3 regions of the Bradyrhizobium sp. USDA 326 genome follow, and region 2 is predicted to be linked to each of the others. Evidence: predicted binding sites of a transcription regulator. Region 2 holds the regulator's gene; each other region holds the start of a gene.
What was found. Region 2 encodes LexA, which represses DNA repair genes until DNA is damaged. Its sites were predicted from a motif close to TGTTCNNNNTGTGTTCNG; they were not measured.
Positions count from the first base shown of each region.

Region 1: the regulator LexA is predicted to act here: its motif matches at 457-474, upstream of ABIG06_RS14385 (helicase-related protein).
Region 3: the regulator LexA is predicted to act here: its motif matches at 1,066-1,083, upstream of ABIG06_RS21945 (DUF3072 domain-containing protein).

Region 1 is NZ_JBMGQA010000001.1:3,021,014-3,023,274, forward strand. Features, by position in the region: gene ABIG06_RS14380 (DUF3108 domain-containing protein) at 1-54, shown strand, start outside; gene ABIG06_RS14385 (helicase-related protein) at 753-2,261, shown strand, end outside.
Region 2 is NZ_JBMGQA010000001.1:6,925,199-6,927,459, forward strand. Features, by position in the region: gene glp (gephyrin-like molybdotransferase Glp) at 1-328, shown strand, start outside; gene lexA (transcriptional repressor LexA) at 506-1,207, shown strand; gene ABIG06_RS32660 (hypothetical protein) at 1,733-2,167, shown strand.
Region 3 is NZ_JBMGQA010000001.1:4,664,929-4,667,189, reverse strand. Features, by position in the region: gene ABIG06_RS21960 (hypothetical protein) at 17-274, shown strand; gene ABIG06_RS21955 (hypothetical protein) at 370-612, shown strand; gene ABIG06_RS21950 (hypothetical protein) at 732-1,004, opposite strand; gene ABIG06_RS21945 (DUF3072 domain-containing protein) at 1,118-1,312, shown strand; gene ABIG06_RS21940 (DUF6496 domain-containing protein) at 1,400-1,672, shown strand; gene ABIG06_RS21935 (hypothetical protein) at 1,685-2,047, opposite strand.

The DNA.
Region 1 (2,261 bases), 3.9 Mb from region 2:
GCCACCAGCTTCATCACCTCGGCCCAGCCGCCAAGAGTCGCGAAAACGCAGTAAAAGCCATAGCGGCGGTCCGCATTTACCCTCCCCTGGAGGGCCCTCCAGGGGAGGGTAAGAGAATCTCCGTAAAATCAATCACTTCCCTACTGTGCATGGGGTTGTTTTCGCAACAATAAGTTCGGGAGGCCGTCATGGCCGGGCTTGACCCGGCCATCCATCCTTTCGAGAGACGCGCGGTTTTCGATGGATGCGCGGGTCAAGCCCGCGCATGACGAAGGCGGGAATCCATTTGACTCCTCGGCGATTCTGATTCGACTCCGCGCCGTCCCCAGCTTTAACGAATCCAGTCGCTTGTGCGACCGCGCAAAACTCCATCTAGTGCGCAACCAGCGCGAGTCCCGCGACATGTTGCGAGAACGGAACGGGACTCGACGGGGAGTCAGCGATTCGGCCGCGATTTGTTCTAGAGTCGTTCCGAAGCTTAAGGCGAACGGGAAAAGCGTCGCAAAGTGAAACAGTTGCGCGGGAATTGGGAGGAGCGTGTCCACGCCTTCGGTGTGTCCCTCACCCTGAGGCGGCCGCGCGAGCGGCCGTCTCGAAGGGCGAGGGGCCTGGCTCCCTCAATGGCACCAGTCGGGCCTTCATCCTTCGAGACACGCTGACGCGCTCCTCGGGCTGAGGACCAAAGCAAGCCCCCGGCCCGCCTCATCCAGCACTGACATTCGCCCAAATCGCCACTACCTAATCCTTCAGACATGGCTTTTTCCTCCTCCCCCTTCGCCTCCGAGCGCGCGCCTTCCGATCGCGTGCCCGGCGCCGGCGTCACTGCGGTGCTCGGGCCGACCAACACCGGCAAGACCCATCTCGCCATCGAGCGGATGCTCGCGCATCCCTCGGGCATGATCGGCCTGCCGCTGCGCTTGCTCGCGCGCGAGGTCTACAACAAGATCGCCGCCAGGGCCGGTGAAGCCAGCGTCGCGCTCGTCACCGGCGAGGAGAAGATCAAGCCGAAGAACCCGCGCTATTGGGTCTCCACCGTCGAGGCGATGCCGCGCGACCTCGATGTCTCCTTCCTCGCCGTCGACGAGGTCCAGATCGCCGCCGATCTCGAACGCGGCCACGTCTTCACCGATCGCATCCTCAACCGCCGCGGCCGCGACGAGACGCTGCTGCTCGGGGCTGCGACGATGCGCCCGATCATCGAGCGGCTACTGCCGGGCGTGTCCATGATCACGCGTCCCAGGCTGTCGCAGCTCGAATTCGCCGGCGACCGCAAGATCACGCGCCAGCCGCGCCGCACCGCCATCGTCGCGTTCTCGGCGGATGAAGTCTACGCCATCGCCGAGCTGATCCGCCGCCAGCATGGCGGCGCCGCGGTGGTGCTGGGATCGCTCTCGCCCCGCACGCGCAACGCGCAGGTGGCGATGTTCCAGAACGGCGACGTCGACTATCTGGTCGCCACCGATGCCGTCGGCATGGGCCTCAATCTCGACGTCGACCACGTCGCCTTCGCCTCCGACCGCAAGTTCGACGGCTACCAGTTCCGCCGCCTGACGCCGGCCGAATTCGCGCAAGTAGCCGGCCGTGCCGGCCGCGCCACCCGCAACGGCACCTTCGGCACCACCGGCCGCTGCGCGCCGTTCGAGCCCGAGCTCGTCAACGCGCTGCAGAACCACACCTTCGATCCCGTGAAGGTGCTGCAATGGCGCAACTCGAAGCTGGATTTCTCCTCGCTCGGCGCGCTCCAGGTCTCGCTGAACCTCGCCCCCGGCCACGAGGCGCTGACGCGCGCGCCTGTTGCCGAGGACATGCGCGTGCTCGACCACGCCGCCCGCGACGGCGAGGTGCGCGATATCGCGCATGGCAAGGCCGCGGTGGAACGGCTCTGGGAAGCCTGCCAAGTCCCGGACTACAGAAAGCTGTCGCCGGCCGCCCATGCCGAGCTGGTGACGACGCTCTACGGTTTCCTGATGCGGAAGGGTTGCATCCCTGATTCCTGGTTCGAGTCCCAGGTCACCCAGGCCGACCGCATCGATGGCGACATCGACACGCTCTCGGCCCGAATCGCCCAGATCCGCACCTGGACCTTCGTCGCCAACCGCCCGGACTGGCTGAGAGACCCCGAACGCTGGCAGGGGATCGCGCGGGAGGTCGAAAATAAATTATCGGATGCGCTCCATGAACGCTTGACTGAGCGTTTCGTTGATCGCCGGACCAGTGTATTGATGCGCCGCCTGCGGGAGAACACGAGCTTGAATACTGAA
Region 2 (2,261 bases):
GCCCGGCAATCCCGTATCCTCTTATGTGTGCGCCTTCCTGTTCATGGTGCCGCTGATTCGCGCCCTGTCGGGCCGATCAGTGATTCATCATCGCCGCGAGCTCGCCGTGCTGGGCCGCGATCTCGGTGCCAACGACCAGCGCGAGGATTATCTGCGTGCGCGCCTGGAACAGCGTGACGACGGTACGCTCGTCGCTCTTCCCGTGGGCCATCAGGACTCCTCTCTGCTTGCGAATCTGGCTGCAGCACAGGTACTTCTCGTGCGCGCACCGTTCGCGCCGAGGGCCGAGGCCGGCACGCCTTGCGAGGTGCTGCGCCTGCCCGCCTGAGCTGCACGGCCACACGCATCGCGCGAGCTTCGCTCTGTTCACCGTAAATTAAGCAGTTGCGGAACACATATCGAACATATAGTGTCCGTTCATGATTTGTTTCGAGGATGTAGCGGTTTATCGCCCGGCTTCCTCGTCTCGGAATTGAACGACATCAACCGGGGGACTTTGGTCGAGATGTTGACGCGCAAACAATACGAGCTTCTGCGGTTCATCAGTGAACGTCTGAAGGAGAGCGGCGTGCCGCCGTCCTTCGACGAGATGAAGGATGCGCTCGATCTGCGCTCGAAGTCAGGCATCCATCGCCTGATCACTGCGCTCGAGGAGCGCGGCTTCATCCGCCGCCTGCCCAACCGCGCCCGTGCCATCGAGGTCATTAAGCTGCCCGAGCTGCAGGCCGCCGCCGGCAGCCGCCGCGGCTTCACGCCGAGCGTCATCGAGGGCAATCTCGGCAAGGTGCGCGCGACCTCCAGCCCGCCTGTGGACGAGGGCGAGCGTCCCGTCGCGGTGCCCGTGATGGGCCGCATCGCGGCCGGCACGCCGATCGAGGCGTTGCAGACGCGCAGTCACACCATCAGCGTGCCGCCTGACATGCTCGGCTCGGGCGAGCACTACGCACTCGAAGTGCGCGGCGATTCGATGGTCGAGGCCGGCATCCTCGACGGCGACATGGCGCTGATCCAGCGCAACGAGAGCGCCGACACCGGCGACATCGTGGTGGCGCTGATCGACGACGAGGAGGCCACGCTCAAGCGCTTCCGCCGCCGCGGCGCCTCAATCGCGCTCGAGCCCGCCAACGCCGCCTACGAAGTCCGCATTCTTCCGCCGAACCGCGTGAAGATTCAGGGCAAGCTGATCGGGCTGTACCGGAAGTACTGAGCGGTCCTGCGCTCGTTACACTGATTGGAGCGGGTCATTCTCCGCTCCGGCTGGATGGTCTTTCCGGTTCTGCTCAGACTATCCGGCCCCCTCCTCCGGCGCGACATCCTCGACACGCCGCGCGCAGCAGCATCGCTTCGCGACCCGGGAGTTCGAGGAGACGTCATGCGCCAGCGCTGACCGCAACACCAGCGCGCCGCAAGCCGTTGCCACACAATCGCACCGCCAAATGCGAACGGAATTGGGCTAGCGAGCCGCAAGTGCGAAATGCAATCGCACAGCCTCTGCAATCGAGCCGGCAATTCACGTTGGTTGGCAGCCGCGGGGCGCTGACGCACGCGCCTTCCGAACACGCATGCATCGTCTTTGTTCCTATCGAATCCGGGAAAGATAATGTGATCGCGGCTTGCGGACGCAGCCGCAGATTTGCCTACAACAGAGCAGAGCGTTGCGTGCTTCCACCCTGATAGAGGCCTGCGCCTCCAAAGGAGGTGCGGGTCGCTATCTTCGCATGAGGAGCACCCGATGTGTGACTACAGCCTGCATGCCGTCGCGACACGCCCCGCCGAAGTCGGCGAGACGATCGTCACAACAACGTTCCGCGGCACCTCGACGCGCGGCTTCGCCTCCGAAGCCGATCTCTCGGTTGCGGTCTGCCTGCTGCCGGGAACGGAGCTCGCGTTCGCCGACAACGTCCGTTACGACAATCGCTGGATCTGGACGCGTACCGTCAATTCCCGCGTCGGCAAGTTCGGCAAGATCGATCCGCACATTCCCGATCGCCATCATGACGCGATCGAATTCCCCGACGGCAAATACGTGCTGGTGACACAGCTCGTCGAAGGCCAGCGCGCGACCGTGCTGCAACTGCCGGTGACCCAGCCGGTTGCCGAACGCGAGCACAAGCCGCAGATCGCTGCCGACACGCGGTCCACGATCACGCGCCTGCCGATCGGCTGACGTCGTCGCCCCCGGCCGATGGTCGTGGGCCAGGAATGAAATGCCATCGCCGGCCGAGGCCGGCGAGATGGTATGGTTTGCGTCCTGCGGATCC
Region 3 (2,261 bases), 2.3 Mb from region 2:
TCGGGAATGACCTCCCATGCGCACGAAGAAGTCGTCTGAACTGATCTCTGCCAGTGGCCTCATCAAGCTGATGACGCACGCGATGATGGGCGCAGCCCTCGGCCTCACCTTCAGCCTCGCGCTCGTCGTGTCCAATCCGGCCGTGGCCAACCTGCTGAATAACGGCGGAAGCCAAGCCATTCTGGTGTTCGCCCTCACCCTGGTGACGACGTTCGCGATCGGCGCGACGCTCACCGGCGTCGTGTTCATCATTTATGAGGACAAGCAATCTTGAAGCGCGTGATCCCGCGGGGGGACGCTTTGTCGGGAACTCCGGCGGCGAATAGCGGTTGGCTGCCTGCGTCAAATTAACTCAGGGAGTTTCCCCGCATGAACACGACCAAGCTCGCTCTCGCCGTATTGTTGGCAACCGGCCTTGCCGCCGCACCGTTCGCCGTGCAGGCCAAGTCACACAAGGCCAAGCACGGATCCTCGATGTCATCGTCGCAGACCACCGGCGCCAACACCAAGTCTCCCAAGGGCGCTGATCCTTCCGGCCAGGGCGGCTCCGGGCCCGGCTCCGATCAGGGCGGCACCATGACGAACAAGGGCGGCATGACCAACACCAAATAGTCCACGCCCTGGAAGCCATGGAGGGCTCCGCCGTTGCGGGGCCCTTTCTCTCGCTGCTCGCCGTCACGAGATGCTCTAGCCGCGTCCACTTGCGCGCAATCAGAAGCTGGGCTGCGGCCTCACCGAGGCGGTCGCGCTGCAGCTGCCGGATGGTTGAGCCCAGCTTGAGTATCTCGGCGCCCGCGCGCGCGCACGGTGTTGCCGACTGTCTTCGCGGGACGAAGGCGCACGCGGTCGCGGACGTCAGGCAGAACGTCGCTGCCGCCGGCTGCCTTCCATTCGCCGATCAGGAGGTTGATTCTCCGGCGCAGAACCATCTGCGCCAGGGCCCTTTCTGTGCAGTCGCAGTCGCGCTCGACGAGGTCGCGCACCGACGCTTCGACGTCGGCCATTTCGAGCCTCAAGACTCTGATTTTACGTCGAATTTCATTAATTCTGTTGTCCATGGCTTGTTAGAACAAAATAAGAACATATAGTCAAGCGGATCTCGGAACGGAGAAGGCAGATGCAGATTCAAGGTAAATACGACGCCAAGGCTTTTCTTGGAGAGCAGATGACGCGGGCGCAGGGTCTCAGGCTGAGGCGGCTGAGTGAAGAGGCGCATCAACCGGCCCAATATGCACGGGACCTGTCTTTCGGCGAGGCAGCACGGCGCATCCAGGCGTTGGAGGCTGAGATCGAGTTGGCGAATTCCTTCTAGCCTGCGTCGCGCGCCCGCAACGGTGTGCAGGCGTTGCCGGAACCATGGCTGTGCCGAATGGTTCTCCTCAGCCAAGGGAGAACATGCATGGCACGCAAGGCAAAGAAACGTCGCTACTCTCGCAGTTCCGGCAGCGATGTCGAAAGCGAGATGCGGCGCTACAAGAAGGGCACCGCAAAGAGCGGGCGCGGGGGCCGCGTGAAGAGCCGCAAGCAGGCGATCGCGATCGGACTGTCGAAGGCGCGCAAGAAGGGCAAGAAGGTCCCTAAGAAGGCATCGAAGCGGAAGAGTGCCAAGAAGACGTCCAAAAGCAAAAGGTCGTCAAAGAAGTCGTCGAAGCGCAAATCCAGCAAGCGCTGACGCTAACCTGTCTCAGATCATGCTGCCGGGCATGAAGCATCGGATCGAAATCCCGAACGCAGTCTTCACCGGCCACACCATGGTGCGGCCGGCCCGGTTCGGCTCGGTGATGACGGCTTCGTCCGGCACCTCGATCCACTGCCCGTCCAGACGCACGCGGTAACGGCCGTTGTGCGACTCCCAGTCGGGATCGGCGACGGCAAAGCCATCCGCATCCGAGCAGCACGGACCGAGCTGGCTGCGCAGGCTGTCGAACCATGGTTTCAGAGGGGAATTCGCGTAGCGGCCGTCGTCACGCCCGAGCGCGTGTCCGCCACAGAGCACCAATGGCACGACGAGCAGTGCACTCCTCAGCGAGAGCTTCAATCGATCCATGTCGGCACCGATCAAATTCGAACCGCCGGCAAGTTCCACAAAGCAGCCGCAAGTTCGAAGTTCCGCGATTGCAACCCACCTCTACGACTCCATTGCCGCAGCGGTGTTGGAACTGTGATGATCGAACACGGCTTTTTCGGACGAACTGCGTCATCATCCCTGCGGTTAACGAGAATGTTATCGCTAACCCAACGGAAATTTCGAGGATGAAGAG